Regions from separate parts of the Providencia sp. PROV208 genome, predicted to be linked through region 2. Evidence: riboswitches for the same ligand, from Rfam matches in the RefSeq annotation. Region 2 holds a riboswitch; the other holds the start of a gene.
The links. Region 2 has a riboswitch for thiamine pyrophosphate ahead of thiC (phosphomethylpyrimidine synthase ThiC). Riboswitches for the same ligand answer to the same signal wherever they lie in the genome.
Positions count from the first base shown of each region.

Region 1: it holds a riboswitch for thiamine pyrophosphate, as region 2 does, so the genes downstream of both, thiB (thiamine ABC transporter substrate binding subunit) here and thiC (phosphomethylpyrimidine synthase ThiC) in region 2, are expected to answer to the same signal.

Region 1 covers NZ_JAMPNS010000008.1:65,952-75,118, forward strand. Annotated here, with positions in the region: gene PR766_RS06760 (prepilin peptidase-dependent protein) at 1-578, opposite strand, end outside; gene PR766_RS06765 (prepilin-type N-terminal cleavage/methylation domain-containing protein) at 572-1,081, opposite strand; gene PR766_RS06770 (thymidylate synthase) at 1,433-2,284, opposite strand; gene lgt (prolipoprotein diacylglyceryl transferase) at 2,363-3,259, opposite strand; gene ptsP (phosphoenolpyruvate--protein phosphotransferase) at 3,360-5,606, opposite strand; gene rppH (RNA pyrophosphohydrolase) at 5,611-6,144, opposite strand; TPP riboswitch at 6,258-6,350, shown strand; gene thiB (thiamine ABC transporter substrate binding subunit) at 6,413-7,417, shown strand; gene thiP (thiamine/thiamine pyrophosphate ABC transporter permease ThiP) at 7,393-8,997, shown strand; gene thiQ (thiamine ABC transporter ATP-binding protein ThiQ) at 8,990-9,167, shown strand, end outside.
Region 2 covers NZ_JAMPNS010000029.1:17,913-27,079, forward strand. Annotated here, with positions in the region: gene pepT (peptidase T) at 1-567, opposite strand, end outside; gene thiH (2-iminoacetate synthase ThiH) at 1,139-2,260, opposite strand; gene PR766_RS17605 (thiazole synthase) at 2,260-3,027, opposite strand; gene thiS (sulfur carrier protein ThiS) at 3,030-3,230, opposite strand; gene PR766_RS17615 (HesA/MoeB/ThiF family protein) at 3,218-3,976, opposite strand; gene thiE (thiamine phosphate synthase) at 3,966-4,643, opposite strand; gene thiC (phosphomethylpyrimidine synthase ThiC) at 4,627-6,594, opposite strand; TPP riboswitch at 6,739-6,851, opposite strand; gene PR766_RS17630 (HAD family hydrolase) at 7,079-7,756, opposite strand; gene PR766_RS17635 (ABC transporter ATP-binding protein) at 7,789-8,805, opposite strand; gene PR766_RS17640 (ABC transporter permease) at 8,802-9,167, opposite strand, start outside.

The DNA of each region.
Region 1 (9,167 bases), on a different contig from region 2:
TTAAATGTTTTACTTGGCAATAAAAGGCTTTCTAAATTGATATGCGTCTCTAACATGTGCACAGCTGGCTGCCAATTAAAATTAAGCTTATTAACTTTAACAATAGAAGGATCAAATAAGGACTGCCAACGAGTTCCGTCACAGCTTGTGACGTTACGATTAGATTCAAGCTTATTATTGTTAAGCCTAAATCCAAAAAAATCTGAATGTAATGTCTTTTCTTGCCCGACAACCCAACTCCCTGATAAGTCTTGGTCATAGGCAAAAATAATGCAGGAGTTCATTTGGTGACTTAAAAACTTGGCGCTGATAGTGATTGCCTTACCTTCGCAGCGAGGCTTAGAGAGAGACTGGCTACAATGACCAATTCGGCGAAAATCCTTTTCTATATTAATCAGTACCTGTCTCACCTCCCTATCTAATTGGTATTGGAAAAACGCCTGAAATAGTTGCTTAAATAGCACGGGGATCGTATTCATTGCAGCTATACACACTAAACAACCGACCAGCATTGCGACCAAAGACTCCAATAGTGAGAACCCTTTTTCCCTTTTATTCTCTCTAGCGCGTATTAACATTTAGGTGCGCCTGCTAATGCTTGTTTGCTACAACTACGTACTCGTCCAGCAGATGAAACTATCACTGATATTTGGTCACTTTGATTACTGAGCGCTATTTGAAAAGGGCTGCTGGTTCCTTGCTTACCGTATAAATGAATCGATTGTCTAGACGCATGCTTAAGTTCAATACCATCGAATTTATCACCACTAAATTGGCTTATTTTCTGTAGTGTATCCACATTAGCGACCTTTAAATTCCAGCTCGTTAATGTGGAACTAACCGACATAATTCGATGTTGATTGAGATAAATCCCTTCCATTAAGTTACTGTAGATAAATTCTGCGGTTTGCCTCGCAGCATCAATAAGCTGTAACCGCTTCACTTGTTGTTGCCATTGATAAAATGCAGGTAACCCCACGATTGAACAAAGAAACAGTACAACTAACATTTCAATTAACGTGAATCCCTGTTCATCCTTTTTTTTCTTCAACCACTTCGTCGTTTTATTTATCAAATTCATCTGGTTTATCTTTCCCTTCTGATAGCAACCTATCTAGCCCCAGAGATAAGCATGACCGGAAATATCATAGGACAACAATCTTCATCGCCTATTTTTCGTAGCGCTTTCCAGAAAAATGTAATGGTTACATTTTCTCTCGTACTTTCTGGATACCACTTTGAATAATAAATAAAGGGGCAAAAAAATAGCTCACGAAAAAAAGAATGATGCTGGAAAGTAGTTGAACAAATGGCAAAGCAAAAAGATGAGAGGTAGAGAATTCAAGAGTAATTACGTAGGCAGGTAATGAAGACAATGAAGGCATAAGCAATGTGAAATGCCTATGCCTTCATATCAACTAATCAAAACTAATTAAACCGTAAATGGATATTTAATGGCTTCGTGACACTGATAACCTTCCAAAGTGAAGTCATCCGTTGTTACCCACGTTTCAATATCTTCTAAGGTTTTAATTTCAGGATTAATCGTTAAATTTGGAGATGGGTATGGCTCACGCGTTAATTGGACATCACGCATTAAAGGTAGCTGATTTTCATAAATATGAGCATTCACAATTTTATGGTAAGCCTTACCTGCTTTATGACCCGTAATACGCGCCATTAGCGCCAACAAGACAAAACATTGCACCTGATTAAAATTGAGTCCAAGGGGAACATCGCAGCTACGTTGGTATGAAGTTAAATGCAATGTATCGCCAAGCAGTGAAAAGGTATGGGTATGCATACATGGACGTAAGCAGCCCATTTCGAATTCGCCAGGGTTATAGAAAGTAATAATTTCCGCACGGTCATCAATGCCATTTTTCAGGTTATTAACGACTTTCTTTAATTGGTCAAGATGAGAACCATCGGGACGTTGCCATGAACGACCTTGGACACCATAAACGCGCCCCATGTCATCTTCGCCTTTGCGGTGCGGATTATCTAACCATGCTTGGTTTTCATTCGCATTGGCATTCCATGTATTACAACCAATTTCACGAAATTGTGCCGCGTTATCATAGCCACGTAAGTACCCTAATAATTCAGCAATAGCGGCTTTATAAAAGCTTTTGCGGGTCGTAATTAGAGGAAATTGATTGTTACCTACATCATATTCGAGATCAGCATTAATAACGGTTAAACAGCGAACATTTGTGCGCTTGTTTTCAACCCATTGACCTTCATCGAGAATACGTTGGCATAATTCAAGATACTGCTTCATAGTGGCTCTCTTACTCAAAAATACAGGCGGTTTGTGCTATAAAACATCAGTAATAACACAAACCTATATTGACTTGATTTACTTACTGTCTGCGTTCTTAGCGGGCTTATGGGCAGGAATATTTTTACCATATTTATAAGCCCAAATAATCATCAATACACCGATAAGAATCATCGGAATTGAGAGTATTTGCCCCATACTGATGCCGCCAAATAGCCCTAACTGCGCATCCGGTTGTCTGAAGAATTCCACAATGATACGGAATGCACCATAGCCAATAAGGAATAAGCCCGATACGCTTCCCATTGGGCGAGGCTTACGAACAAATAAATTCAAAATCAGGAATAAAACGATGCCTTCTAAAAACATTTCATACAGCTGAGATGGGTGTCTTGGTAACACGCCATATTGCTCAAGAATAGGTAACAGGGATGGATCTTGTGCCGCAAGCTGAATATCTTCACTTCTTGAATGAGGGAATAAAAACGCCCATGGTGTATCTAATGTGACGCGTCCCCATAATTCACCATTAATAAAGTTACCGATACGCCCCATACCAAGACCAAAGGGAATTAAAGGTGCAACGAAATCAGACACTTGTAAAAAGCGTCGTTTAGTGCGATAGGCAAACAACATCATGGCACAGATAACGCCGATCAAGCCACCATGGAAGGACATTCCCCCATCCCACACTTTGAATAGGTACAATGGGTCAGCTAAGAAAACAGGTAAATTATAGAAGAAAACATAGCCTAATCGCCCACCAACAAATACACCGACAAAGCCAATATACAGGAGGTTTTCGACTTCATTTTTTGTCCAGCCGCTATTTGGCTTAGCCGCTCTACGCCCTGCTAGCCATAACGCAAAAACGAACCCCACAAGGTACATAAAACCATACCAATGTAGAGAAACTGGTCCAATCGAAAACATAACGGGATCAATTTCCGGAAATGCTAAGTAGCTGTTACTCATCGTTCCCCACTTTAAAATAATTGATTCAAAAATTATGCCGCATAATAACACGAGGTTATTGTCAGCATATAATTACATATTAATAACATAGAAGATCAAATTAGATCCCGCCACGCACAAACCCACCGAGTCCATTTTTTTCCATGAACTCACTGATTTTGTGTCGGACATTTTCACTCGTTTCTGCCGAAAGCAGTTCAGGTACTAATTCAGACATCAATAGAGGATCAAGCTGGCGAATTAAATACTTCATGCGAGGCACACTACGCCCACTCATACTTAAACTTCGATAGCCTAAAGCCATTAGCACCATCGCGCTTAATGGTTGACCCGCCATTTCACCGCACACACTGATTGGTAAACCAATACGCTGACATTCGGTATGAACCAGGGATAAAAAGCGAACCACCGCAGGGTGCAGGTTATCATAGAGTGCCGCTACATGAGTGTTATTACGGTCAACTGCAAGTAAATATTGTGTAAAGTCATTGGTACCAATAGAAATAAAATCAACACGTTGTTTTAGCTCTGGCAGCAAAAACAATAACGAAGGTACTTCCAGCATGACGCCTATTGGCGGTAAATTAATTGGTTTACCAAGCTGTTGGCTGACTTCATTTCGGGCGCGATTAATCAAGCCAATCGCTTCATCCACCTCATTAATGCTGGTGATCATCGGCAGCAAAATACGCAAATTCCCCGTATCTTGGTTCGCTCGCAACATAGCTCGTAACTGGATCAAAAATATCTCAGGTTGATCCAACATCACTCGGATCCCACGCCAGCCTAAACATGGATTCTCTTCACTAATCGGCATATAGGGCAGCTGTTTGTCCGCCCCAATGTCCAACGTTCTTAGCACAACCGGTTTGGTTGAAAACAGTTGCAATACTTCACGATATAACTGCTTCTGCTCATCTTCTGAGGGAAAGCCATTGTGCAGCATAAATGGCAGCTCAGTACGGTATAACCCGACTCCGTCAACACCATCATGAATTTGTTGTTCATAACGCGGACTCAGCCCAGCGTTAAGGCAAATATCCACATGCTCGCCATTTTTCAGTATGGCGTCTTGGGAAAGTGTTCCTTCCGCTAATCGGCTAAGGTCATTTTCTTCTTCGATGATTTGCTGATATTCCTGAGCGATAAAATTTTCAGGTTCAATAAATACTTCACCACGATACCCATCCAAAATCAGATGACGATTGTGTAATAACGAAGGCTCAATATCCGCCCCCATAATGGCTGGGATCCCCATTGCGCGGATCAAAATCGCCGAGTGTGAATGTGTTGCACCATCGCGAACAATCACTCCTGCCAATTGCTCAAGCGGTAACTCAGCAAGAACACTGGCACTCAACTCATCCGCAACCAAAATAAAACGATCTGGCCATTGACTAGTGGGAGTCTGAGAGTCATCCAGATGAAACAATAAACGTTGCCCTAACGTCCGAAGATCCGAGCCGCGCTCTCTTAAATAAAGATCTCTCAGGCGAGAGAACTGCAAGGCATAATCTTCGATAACTGTTTTGACGGCCCACTCTGCCACTGCGCCTTGATTGATCGCCGTAAACAATCGTTTTTTCAGTTGGGGATCGCTAAGCAAGTGGTTATACAGATCAAAAATGGCAGCGCTCTCTTTGGATGAACTTGCCATAAAACGTTTGCTGATCCGGCGAAATTCCGCAGCGGCACTTTCCAGTGCAACAACCAAACGCTGGCGTTCTTCATCAATATTTAATGTGGTGGCTTGGCATATGCTATCTAAAGATGGCTGGGAAGTATCTTGCCAACCATATGCCATTGAAATTCCTTGTGAAACAGGAATGGCTTTAAAGCGATTTTGACGATATTGGCCAAAAATACCTTTGGTCTGTGCTTGAGATAAAATCACCGCTAACTGCATAGATAGCGTCACCATAAAGGACTCTTCGGTTTCGCTAAATAACCGCTTTTCTCGTTGCTGAACGACCAGCACACCCAGTAGCTGACGTCGATAAACCACAGGCACACCAAGAAATGCCTTGAGCTGCTCTTCTTTAATTTGAGGGAGATATTTGAATTGAGGGTGTTCACGAATGTCCGCGAGATTCAGCATTTCAGATTGTCGACCGACAGCGCCAACAACCCCTTCGTCAAATCCTAGACGAATAGCAATCCCGCTAGGCTTTTTCAGCCCGCGGGTTGCCATTAGGTAATAACATTGACGAGGATGATCTGCTAAATAAATCGAGCACACATCTGTGCGCATCGCTTTGCAGGTTTCATTGACCAAAACTTCAAGCGCTTGGGTCAAGCTGGTCGCCATCGCGACCTTTTCGACAATGTCACGTAAACGCGTCAACATAGGCTTATTTGACTCCGCGCCTACGATTATTAAAAACAGGTCGTTGTGGTAATTTTTGTTCCTGCAAAGGCATAACCACGGGGGCGAATTCCTTCATAACACGCCGATAAACTTCGCGTTTAAAAGAAACCACTTGCCTAACAGGATACCAATAACTGACCCACCGCCAGCCGTCAAATTCTGGCGATTTACTGCGCTGCACATTTATATCGGCGTCATTACATTGGAGTTGAAGTAAAAACCAACGTTGTTTCTGTCCAATACAAACAGGTTTTGTATCCCAACGCACCAAACGCTTAGGTAATTTGTAGCGTAACCAATTACGGGTAGATGCAAGTAACCTGACATCTTTACGCTGTAGTCCGACTTCCTCGTATAACTCACGATACATCGCTTGTTCTGGCGATTCCCCAGGGTTAATCCCACCTTGAGGAAATTGCCAAGAATGCTGACCATAACGGCGAGCCCATAAGACTTGACCTTGCCGATTACAAATTACAATTCCTACATTCGGGCGGTAGCCATCATCATCGATCACTAGACTACCTCAATAACCAAATTTGAAAGATGCCTAATTGTTTCACACATACCTAAACTGGTAAACCTATATCAATACAGTTTGCAGATATGTCTGAAGTAACTACAATAGTCTGCGTCTCAACGGGGTGCCAATTTGGGCTGAGAAATAACCCGTAGAACCTGATCCGGCTAATACCGGCGTAGGGATTTGAGCTGCCGTCTACAAATTATTGTATCGGTCCCCCCTCAAATCCTGTGTGTTTTTTATGATTTACGCAGGAATTACAATGACTAAAAATAAGCTATTTACCTCTATCATTGCATTAACCACCTTAAGTTTTGCAACGTTAGCCTCAGCCGAGAAACCAACGCTGACTGTCTATACCTATGATTCTTTTGCCGCTGAGTGGGGTCCAGGTCCACAAATTAAAAAGAATTTCGAAGCCCAATGTGATTGTGAATTGAAATTAGTTTCATTAGGTGATGGTGTTGCGCTACTCAACCGCCTGCGTATGGAAGGTGCTAAAAGCAAAGCTGACGTTATCTTAGGTTTAGATAACAACTTGCTTGATTCCGCAGAAAAAACAGGATTATTCGCCGCTGCAGATATCAAAACTGATGCCCTCAAATTACCTATCGAATGGAATAGCAAAACATTCATTCCTTACGACTATGGCTACTTCGCGTTCATCTACGATACCAATAAAATTAAGCAGCCACCGAAAAGCATGAATGAGCTGCTTGATAGCAAAAATAATTGGAAAATCATTTATCAAGATCCTCGCACCAGCACCCCTGGCTTAGGGTTAATGTTGTGGGTTGAAAAAATCTACGGTGAAAAATCTGCCGATGCATGGAAAAAAATGGCAGACAAAACGCTCACGGTCACGAAAGGCTGGAGTGAATCTTATGGATTATTCTTGAAAGGCGAAGGTGATTTTGTTCTTAGCTATACCGCCTCTCCAGGCTACCAGATTCTGAATGATAAGAAAGATAACTACGCTGCGGCTCTGTTTGATGAAGGGCATTATATGCAAGTCGAGGTAGCAGCTAGATTGAAGCACAGCCCGCAGCCTGAGCTCGCAAAACAGTTTTTACAGTTTATGTTAACGCCAGAATTCCAAAACACATTACCCACAACTAACTGGATGTATCCGGTGATCGATATACCGCTACCTGAAGTGTATAACGTGTTGCCATTACCGAAAAAGTCATTGCAATTTAGTGCTCAAGAAGTGGCTAAAGAACGTCAAGCATGGACTCGTTTATGGCAAACCGCCGTCAGTCGTTAATCAACTTAACTTTATTACCGGGGGCGCTTGCCTCCGGTTTATTGCTTGTCGTTGCTTTGCTCGCATTTGGGGCTCTGTGGTTTTTCGCACCTGAAATTTCGCTCAAAGAAATCGTTGAAGATGATTACCTCTGGCATGTCATCGGTTTTACGTTTTTGCAGGCACTGCTTTCCGCGATTTTTTCCATTATTCCCGCTATTTTTCTTGCAAGAGCCCTTTACCGCCGGCGGTTCTGGGGACGAACGCTCTTCCTCCGCCTATGCGCTATGACTCTCGTTTTACCCGTATTGGTGGCTGTTTTTGGTATTTTATCGGTATATGGGCAAACCGGATGGCTTGCAAAACTGTGCCAATGGCTAGGATTTGAATACCAATTCTCGCCTTATGGATTACGTGGCATTTTGTTGGCTCATATCTTTTTCAATATGCCACTCGCCACCCGAATGCTATTACAATCGCTTGAAAATATTGCTATTGAGCAACGACAAAGCGCAGCTCAACTTGGATTTAATGAGTGGCAACAATTCGCTATTTTGGAATGGCCCTATTTGCGCCGCCAGATGTTACCGACTGGCGCCTTAATTTTTATGTTGTGCTTTGCCAGTTTTGCGACAGTACTTGCTTTGGGAGGCGGTCCAGCAGCGACAACTATCGAGTTAGCGATTTATCAAGCGCTTAGCTATGACTTTGATTTAGGACGAGCCACATTGCTCGCCTTGATTCAGCTTGGCTGCTGCGTGGGCTTAATGTTAATTTGCCAGCACATTAATCATGCATTCTCAATTGGCTTTAGTCATCAAAATCAGTGGTTTGACCCTGCCGATAACCTATTTCGTCGCTTGCGCGATTTGCTTGTGATTGCTGCCGCCCTCCTCCTATTAATCCCGCCCTTATTAGCGGTTATTGTCGATGGACTAAATAGTCAACTACTGGACGTCCTCCAGCAATCAGCCTTATGGCAAGCAACATCAACATCACTGTTTATCGCACTTTTCGCAGGAGTGATATGTGTCATCCTCACGCTAATGCTGCTTTGGAGTAGCCGAGAACTACGACTGAGAAATGCACTAAAACTTGGACAAGCGATTGAACTCAGCGGTCTCATCATTCTCGCGATGCCTGGGATTGTTCTGGCAACTGGCTTTTTCATTTTTTTCAATGAAACCATTGGTATCCCTGAGACTCCTTATCCGCTCGTGATCATGACAAATGCCTTACTTGCGATCCCTTATGCCCTAAAAGTGCTTGATAACCCTACGCGGGATTTGGCTCAACGTTATAATCCATTGTGTCAATCTTTGGAAATTACAGGCTTTAACCGATTTAAAATTATTGAGTTACGCGCGCTACGTAAACCTATCGCTCAAGCATTAGCGTTTGCTTGTGTTATTTCAATCGGGGATTTTGGCGTCGTCGCCCTGTTTGGTAATGAAGCGTTTCGCACTCTACCTTACTATCTTTATCAGCAAATAGGCGCTTATCGTACTCATGACGGTGCTGTCACCGCGATGCTATTGCTGTTACTTTGTTTTTGCCTGTTCAGCTTACTTGAGAGATTATCGGGAAAGACTCATGATTGAATTAAAAAACCTAGATTATCAATACGATAGTCTGAACATGCACTTTGATTTCATAGTCGCTTCAGGAGAAAGAGTCGCGATCATGGGACCGAGCGGCGCAGGCAAGAGTACCCTACTTAGCCTAATTAGTGGATTTCAGTATCCTCGCCATGGCACTATCACGTTAAATG
Region 2 (9,167 bases):
TTCTTTTACATCAAAAACTTTAGCACCACGTAGACCTTGCTCTTCATCAGGAACGAAGCCTACTTTGATATCACCATGTTTGATATCAGGGTTTTGTTTAAAGTATTGCAGCATATCCATAATTGATGCGATGGCGGCTTTATCATCGGCACCTAATAAGCTGGTTCCATCGGTCACAATAATGTCATCGCCGAGATAGTTTTCTAATTCAGGAAACTCACTTTTACGGAGGTAAATATTGAGCTCTTTATTCATGCAAATATCTTCGCCGTTATAAGGCAAAATTTGTGCTTTGGTGTCGTTAGTCTGCTCTGCACTGGTATCGAGGTGACCAAAGAAGGCGACAGTAGGAACTTTATAATCAAGATTTGAAGGCAATGTTGCTGTGACGATAGCCGTATCGCGCAGTTTAATATCCTGTAAGCCTAAACCTTCTAATTCTTGAACTAACTGTTTAGCAAGGACGCGCTGACCTTCTGACGATGGCATGATACCTGCTGCGCCTTTTTCCCTATTTGTGGTGGTATTAATTTTGGTATAAGAAATAAAACGGTCAACAATATTCATTATTCTCATTCTCCAGCATCATTATGATGCATTATTTTTATACTTTTGTTCTTTCAACGAAGGTAAAGCACCCTCATTGCTATATTCTTTTATCATGAATTATGAGGAAATAAATATCTGACCAGTTATTTTTTTGATTGAAGACACAGAGTGATTAAAAAAGATGAATATGAGTAGCAATGTTTTCTAATTTAACTAGAATATGCACACACTAAGCAAGGTGTTATTGTTTAATTTATCTAATTGATATACATTGGTTATTTCAGATGTCTTACCGCGAATTATATTTAATGCTAGATATTCATCTTTCTTAACGTAAATTGATATTTAACGAAGGTAATGAAAAATTAAATTTCAGTTATATTATTATCGTAATGTCATTAGATATTAAAAAATTATTAAAATAAATTTTAAATATTATTGGGTTTTTAACTTCATCTCTATTTTTAATTATTACTCGAGTTTTTGTGATCGATTTAATATTATAATTTAAAAAATTAAACATGGCGTTCTATGAGTTCCATTTGATGGGAAATATTCCGGAAAATATTTCCCATCGATAAAACATAAATTAACGTCCTAAATAACCATCCCAGTCTTTCCAAACGGGCTGTAATCCAGCCTGAACTAAGGCATGTGCGACTTGAGCTGCACTGCGATTATCATTTGGTGAAAATTGTTCTAACTCGGTTTTTGAATCTGCATAGCCCCCTGGTTGCGTTTTCGATCCAGCGCTGACGTTGTTAATTGCCAGTGGTACCACATGATCACGAAAATAAGGGGATTCGCGGGTAGAGAGAGAAAGCTCTACCGTCGGTGCAAGCAAACGAAACGCACAGATCAGCTGAACTAGCTCGGCATCTCCCATTAACGAAGCGGGTTCAATTCCCCCAGCGCAAGGGCGTAAACGCGGAAATGAAATAGAATATCGGCTTTGCCAATAGTGTTGTTGCATATACAGCAGATGCTCTGCCAGCATATAGCAATCTGTTCGCCAACTACTGGAAAGTCCGATTAATGCGCCTAATCCAATCTTATCGACACCCGCTTGTCCAAGACGTTCAGGTGTGGCTAACCGCCAGTGAAAGTCCTGCTTTTTACCTTTCAAATGGTGAAGCTGATAAGTGGCTTCATGGTAGGTTTCTTGGTACACCATGACCCCATCTAACCCAAGGGTTTTTAGCTCGCGATATTCTTCAGTGCCCAAAGGTTGAACTTCCATCATCAACGAGCTGAAATAAGGACGAATTACGGGGAGATAACGGCGAAAATAGTCCATACCCACTTTGGTTTGGTGTTCACCAGTTACCAGCAACAAACTGTCAAAGCCAATTTGGCGAATGGTTTCACATTCACTGATGATTTCGGCTTCATCAAGGGTTTTGCGTTTAATACGGTTACTCATTGAAAACCCGCAATACGTGCAGTCATTTGCGCACAGATTGGAAAGGTACAGTGGGACATAAAAACCGACCGCATGACCAAACCGTTGGCGAGTAAGGCGTTGGGCTTTTTGAGCCATCGGCTCGATATAATGTCGCGCTGCGGGCGAAAGTAGCGCCATAAAATCATCGAGGGTCAAAGTATCACGTTGCAGCGCCTGTTCTACATCTGCAGCTGTTTTTCCATTAATCCGTAATGTGAGGTCATCCCAATCCAGCTGTTCCCAACGTTCACGGAAACTTCTGTCCATTACAGTGCCTCCAAAAATTGCGTTAGTGGGCTGGAAGCCTCAGCGTGTTGTTTCTGAGCGGCAAGTCCACTTTGGCGTGCGAGTTGTGCCGCTTCAATCGCCATTTTAAATGCTTGAGCCATTAGCTTAGGCTGCTTGGCAACGGCGATGGCGGTATTCACTAGCACGGCATCTGCCCCCATTTCTATGGCTTCGGCAGCGTGGCTTGGTGCACCAATACCAGCATCTACAACAACAGGGACGTTAGCTTGCTCGATAATAATCTGGAGCATCTCTTTCGTTACCAAGCCTTTATTGGTGCCAATTGGCGCGCCGAGAGGCATCACTGCTGCACAACCCACTTCTTCTAGCCGTTTGCATAAAACAGGGTCAGCACTGCAATAAGGTAATACCACAAAGCCTTCTTTGACTAACTGCTCTGCAGCTAGCAATGTTTCAACCGGGTCAGGAAGCAAATAGCGCATATCGGGATGAATTTCTAATTTAACCCAATGGGTGCCAAGTGCTTCACGGGCAAGACGCGCGGCGAAGATAGCTTCTTGGGCATTTTTTGCACCTGATGTGTTGGGAAGTAACTTAACGCCAAGTTCTTGAAGTGGTTGTAAAATTCCGTCATCTTGCCCACGTAAATTGACGCGTTTCATCGCCATGGTCACCAGCTGGCTACCAGAGGCTTGAATGGCTTGTTGCATTAAGGCTGGCGTAGCAAATTTACCGGTTCCAGTGAATAAACGTGATTGAAATGTGACATCAGCAATTTTTAACATTATTAACCCCCTGCGATGGCTTGAAACAGCAGAATGTTGTCTTGTTCATTAACAAAATGGCTTTCCCACTGGCTTTTGGGAATGATGACTTGATTGATCGCCAGTGCAGAGCCTGATGGATTTTGTTCGAGCTGAGTGAGCAGCTGGTGGAGGGTAATAGGACCTTCTACCTCCATCGGCTGGTCATTGATTATGATATGCATGTGACCTCTCGGCAGACAGGGCACTGTTTTGACGGTGTCAGTTGCAAGGTATTCCATTGCTGCTGTTTTCCATCAAACAGGCGCAATTTTCCACTTAATGGGGACGGTAACCCCACCAGCAATTTGATAGCTTCTAAGGCTTGTAAGGTACCCATCACGCCAACAACGGGACCTAAAACACCCGCGGTACGGCAGTTGCGTTGCGGTTCTTCTTGGTCGGGATACAAACATGCATAACAACCAAATTGAAATGGGGGCTCAAGTACCATTAGTTGTCCGCCAAAACCCACAGCGCTGCCGCTGACTAATGGTGTATTGCTGGCAACACAGGCAGCATTGACCGCATGGCGAGTCGCCATGTTATCGCAGCAGTCGAGAACCAGATTCACCTGTTCCACCAGCGGGAATAAGCTATCAATATCTAATTTCTGTTGGAAAATACGCGTTTTGGTATGAGGATTGAGCTGCTTTAAGCGGGCAGCGGCTAGCTGTGCCTTGGATTGGTTAATATCCTGCGTATTGTAGAGGACTTGGCGCTGTAAGTTAGAAATATGCAAATCATCATGATCGGCTATCCATAATTCACCCACACCCGCACCGGCTAAATACAGGCTTGCAGGGGAACCCAGCCCGCCTAAGCCAACAATCAACACTTTACTATCTTTGAGTTTTTGTTGCCCTTCAGGGCTGACGTCCTCAAGGAGTAACTGGCGACTATAACGCATAAATTCGTGATCATTGAGCATGGTCGTTATCCTTTAAGCGAGAAGCTGGTTCAATCAAATCAAGAAGCGTTTGAGTGGCAGCTTGCCAATCTTCTGCTTGGGTTATCGCGCTAACAACAGCGATGCTACCTACGCCCGTGTCGAGTACGGCTGGCACTCGCTCAATAGAAATTCCACCGATTGCCACCGTCGGAAATTCGGGTGTCGCGATAACCATCCGTTTTAGTGCTTCTAAACCTTGTGGTGTGGATGGCATCTGCTTGGTTTGGGTGGGAAAAATATGCCCAAGTGCGATATATGATGGACGAATGGATTTGGCGATCGCGACCTCATCGGGATCGTGGGTGGAGATCCCCAGCCGTAACCCCGCTTGATGAATGGCGATAAGGTCGGTTGTGTCCAGATCTTCTTGTCCCAAATGTACGCCATATGCCCCTAACTCTACGGCTAAACGCCAATAGTCATTAATAAATAATCGGGCATTATGTTGCTTGCCAAGTGCAATCGCGCGCTGAATTTGCTCATGAACTTCGCTATCTTGTTTGTCTTTGATTCGTAATTGCAAGGTGGAAACACCTGCATTTAGCAGGCGTTCAATCCATTCAACCGAATCCACGACAGGGTACAGACCAAGGCGATGCTCAGTCTGTGGAAATGGACTCTTCGGTAATTTAAGCGTTTTGTTCATCACTCACGACCTCAGTAATCTCAGCCCCATGATAGAGCTCACTTCCGTGGGCGCGAAAAGCTTCAGACATCTGCTCCATTCCCGCTTCTTTTTGTGCCGCATAGTCACGAACTTCTTGGGAAATTTTCATTGAGCAGAATTTTGGTCCACACATTGAGCAGAAGTGAGCTATTTTCCCAGAAGCTTGGGGTAGGGTTTCATCGTGATATTTACGCGCCGTTTCTGGGTCGAGGGCAAGATTAAATTGGTCTTCCCAACGGAACTCAAAACGCGCTTTGGACATCGCGTTATCACGAATTTGCGCACCTGGATGACCTTTTGCTAAATCAGCTGCATGGGCGGCAATTTTGTAGGTAATTAGCCCTTGTTTGACGTCTTCTTTGTTCGGTAAACCAAGGTGCTCTTTGGGGGTGACATAGCACAACATTGCACAGCCAAACCAACCAATCATGGCGGCACCAATACCGGAAGTGAAATGATCATAACCCGGCGCAATATCCGTCGTTAGAGGACCTAATGTATAGAATGGCGCTTCATGGCAGTGCTCTAATTCTTCGGTCATATTGCGACGGATCATTTGCATTGGCACATGCCCCGGACCTTCAATCATCACCTGTACATCGTATTCCCATGCGATCTTGGTCAGTTCGCCTAAGGTATGTAATTCTGAGAATTGGGCTTCGTCGTTAGCATCTTGTACAGACCCCGGACGCAGCCCATCCCCTAATGAGAGTGAAACATCATAGGCGGCGCAAATTTCGCAAATTTCACGGAAATGTTCATACAGGAAGTTTTCCTGATGGTGGGATAAACACCATTTCGCCATGATAGAACCGCCACGGGAAACAATGCCCGTCAGACGTTTAGCTGTCATTGGTACATAGCGCAGTAATACGCCAGCATGGATAGTAAAGTAATCAACGCCTTGTTCTGCTTGTTCTAACAGCGTATCGCGGAACATTTCCCAAGTGAGGTTTTCGGCAACGCCATTCACTTTTTCCAGAGCTTGATAGATAGGCACTGTGCCGATTGGCACTGGACTATTACGCAAAATCCACTCGCGGGTTTCATGTATATAGCGACCTGTCGATAAGTCCATAACAGTGTCTGCGCCCCAGCGCGTGGACCAAATCAGTTTTTCTACCTCTTCTTCGATAGATGAAGTCACCGAAGAGTTACCGATATTAGCGTTAACTTTCACTAAGAAATTACGCCCAATAATCATCGGCTCAGATTCAGGATGGTTAATATTGGCAGGGATAATTGCGCGACCCGCAGCGACCTCTTGGCGTACAAACTCAGGTGTAATATTGTCTGGTAAAATAGCCCCAAAACTTTGCCCCGGGTGTTGTTGGCGCAATACTTCGCTGCGAATACGCTCACGCCCCATATTTTCACGAATAGCGATAAATTCCATTTCTGGAGTCACTATGCCTTGGCGCGCATAGTGTAGCTGAGTGACGCATTTTCCGGTTTGGGCTTTCAGCGGTGCAGGGCGATTATTAAAACGCAGGTGGTCTAAGCCCGCATCCGCTAAGCGCTGTTGGGTAAAGTCCGAGCTGAGATTCTCAACAGCAACGGTATCGGCGCGTTCATGGATCCACGGCGCACGGATTTTTTTCAACCCCTTATGCACGTTGAGTTCAGAAGCGGGATCGCCGTAAGGACCTGAAGTGTCATACACAGGAACGGCTTCATTATCTTCAAATTTGGGATTCTCTTTATCACCGCCGATGAGTGTTGGAGAGAGCTGAATTTCGCGCATAGGCACTTGGATATCGTCCCGTGAGCCTAGGAGATAAATACGTTCGGAGTTAGGGAATGAAACGCCGGAAATGGTATTGATAAAGTCTTCCGCGGCATCACGTTGCGCTTTTCGGGTACGTGCTGGCGCAGCTTTAGGTGAAATATCGGTACTCGGTATAACAGAATTATTCGTATTATTGGACATAGCAATTTCCTGACATCGTCACAGGCTATACGGCGTAGTGCGCCAATAGCGGGTTTATCGAAAGAAAGTTGCTTGTCTGGAGTTCGGAGGAGTAATGGTGTGGCATTGCAACGAAATATCCACCAAGGGCGGGGAAGATCGTGCGAGAAGATTACTCTTGTTCCCTTCGCGGGTATTAACCCGATCAGGTTCCGCGGATCCCGAATTAACGGTCTCAGCCTGATGTTTGCACATGCTAGGCACTCCGACAAGAGCATTCAGTATAGAGTTTCCCCGTCATTCTTCAAGCGATAAGTGCGTTGGCTTCTCTCGGCTACCCGAGTCACATACTTGTGTATGCTCCTCGGGATATCCTCGCTTGCCGCCTTCTTCTCACTCGAATAATTTAGAGGAACCTTTGAAAGGCAGTTAGTTAAAAACCTAAAAATCCAAAACCTAGAAATTAAGAGTTAAAAGTTAAAACTAGGTTGGCTAAATAGGGGTTTTACAAACTCCACGAATATTGTGACCAGTGGTTTTCATTGGCGGCTTGGAGAAGGCGTGAGTCGCCGTTGATAATGAACGTCTCATCGGCGAAATGACACATTGGTAGGTCATTGGCGGAATCGGTGTAGAAATAAATATACGCATCGGTGATTGGCTGGTGGGAGATCCACTGTGTTAAACGCTTAACTTTACCTTCTTTAAAGGTCGGAATACCGTCAACTTCGGCCGTGTAGCAGCCATTTGAACGCTTAATATCGATTCCCATGGAGACGTCAGCTCCAAGACGATCAGCGATTTTGTTCACAATAAACGACACGGTTGCCGAGATCACAATGATCGGGATCCCTTGCGATCGGTATGATGTGATCGTACTTAAGGCCGTTGGGTAAACACGTGGAAGGATAATCGTCTCAACAAAATCCTCTAGCCATTCATCGACTAGCTCTATCTTGATGCCTTCGAGAGTCTGCAAATTAGACTTTAAGTAAGTCACCATATCCAAATTGCCGGCGTTGTACAGTTCCATCATCTCTTTATCGGCTTCGACGAAACGCGGGTCTGTGATGATTTTTTTATCCCACAAATATTGTGTCCACAGCACGCTGCTGTCTCCGCGAATAAGCGTATCGTCTAAATCAAAAATAGCTAATTTGGTTTGTGTAGACTGGTTTGGCATGAGGTTCCTTTCAATGGCTCACTTATTGCTGATTAACTTAGCGCTCGAATTTCATTTTTATTAAACATTAACTCAAGGTGCGTGCCCGGTTCAAACAAACGTTCAGAAGAGCGATTAAGAAGATCTACCGTCATATCGCCAGCAGGGGTATTGACGCTGTAGCGAATGATATTTCCGAGCAGTTGGTGGTCAAGGATCACTGCATCTACAGGTGCAGAAATATGGCTACCATACTGTCTTCCCGTTTCACGAACATAAATAGATTCTGGGCGAATGGCGAGAGTTCCTTGTAAATTGACACCTAGCATCCCATTGGCTTTCTCGGCATCGACTAAATTGTAATGTCCCATAAAGCGTGCGACAAATTCAGTGGCAGGTTGAGTATAGATGTTTTCAGCGGTATCGCTTTGAATAATTGCGCCTTTATTCATTAAAAAAATGCGGTCAGACATAATCATCGCTTCATCTTGATCGTGAGTGACGAAAATGGTCGTGAGCCCGAGTTCGCGCTGGATCTCACGAATTTGTTGGCGCAGGTGCTTGCGAATACGGGCATCAAGCGCCGATAACGGTTCGTCGAGAAGCAAAATTTGCGGTTTCATCACCAGTGCGCGCGCAAGTGCGACACGTTGGCGCTGACCTCCCGAAAGTTGATGCGGGTATTGGTTCTCTTTGCCTTGTAGCTCAACTATATCAATCACTTCGCAAACCGCTTTGTTGCGTTCAGTCGCAGACACTTTTCGCATCTTTAATCCAAAGGCAATATTCTCCGCGACGGTCATGTTTGGGAATAAGGCATAGCTTTGAAATACCATACCCACCCCACGCTGTTGAGCGGGCTGGTGAGTGATATTTTGGCGGTTAATATAGAGTTCCCCGCTATCGGGTTGCTCCAGCCCCGCAATACAACGGAGTAAGGTGGATTTTCCGCAGCCACTTGGCCCGAGTAAGGTAATAAATTCGCCTTTTTCAATCGTAAATTGGATATCGGAGAATACCTGATTTTGACCAAAGGATTTGGTTAGATTTTCAGCAATGACGTAGCTCATCGTTCGTCTCCCGCACGATTCAAGCGAGTTGCTAACCCTGTGAGCAGCAACGTAAATAGGAAGTAGGACATCACCAATGCCGAGGTAAAGTGTCCGCTGGTTTGGCGCATATTGAAGAGATAGATCTGCAAGGTTTCGAAACGGGTTCCCACTAGAATATTAGCAAACACGAATTCGCCCATTAAAAATGAAAAAGAAATTAGCAAAGACACCAATAACCCTTTACGGATATTTGGGAGCACTATCATTAAAAAGGCTTTAAACGTGCTGGCGCCGAGTAAATGGGCGGCATCCATTAAGTCATGCAGGTTGATCCCTTGGAAACTATTGGCGAGTGCGCGGTACATAAATGGCAATGTGAT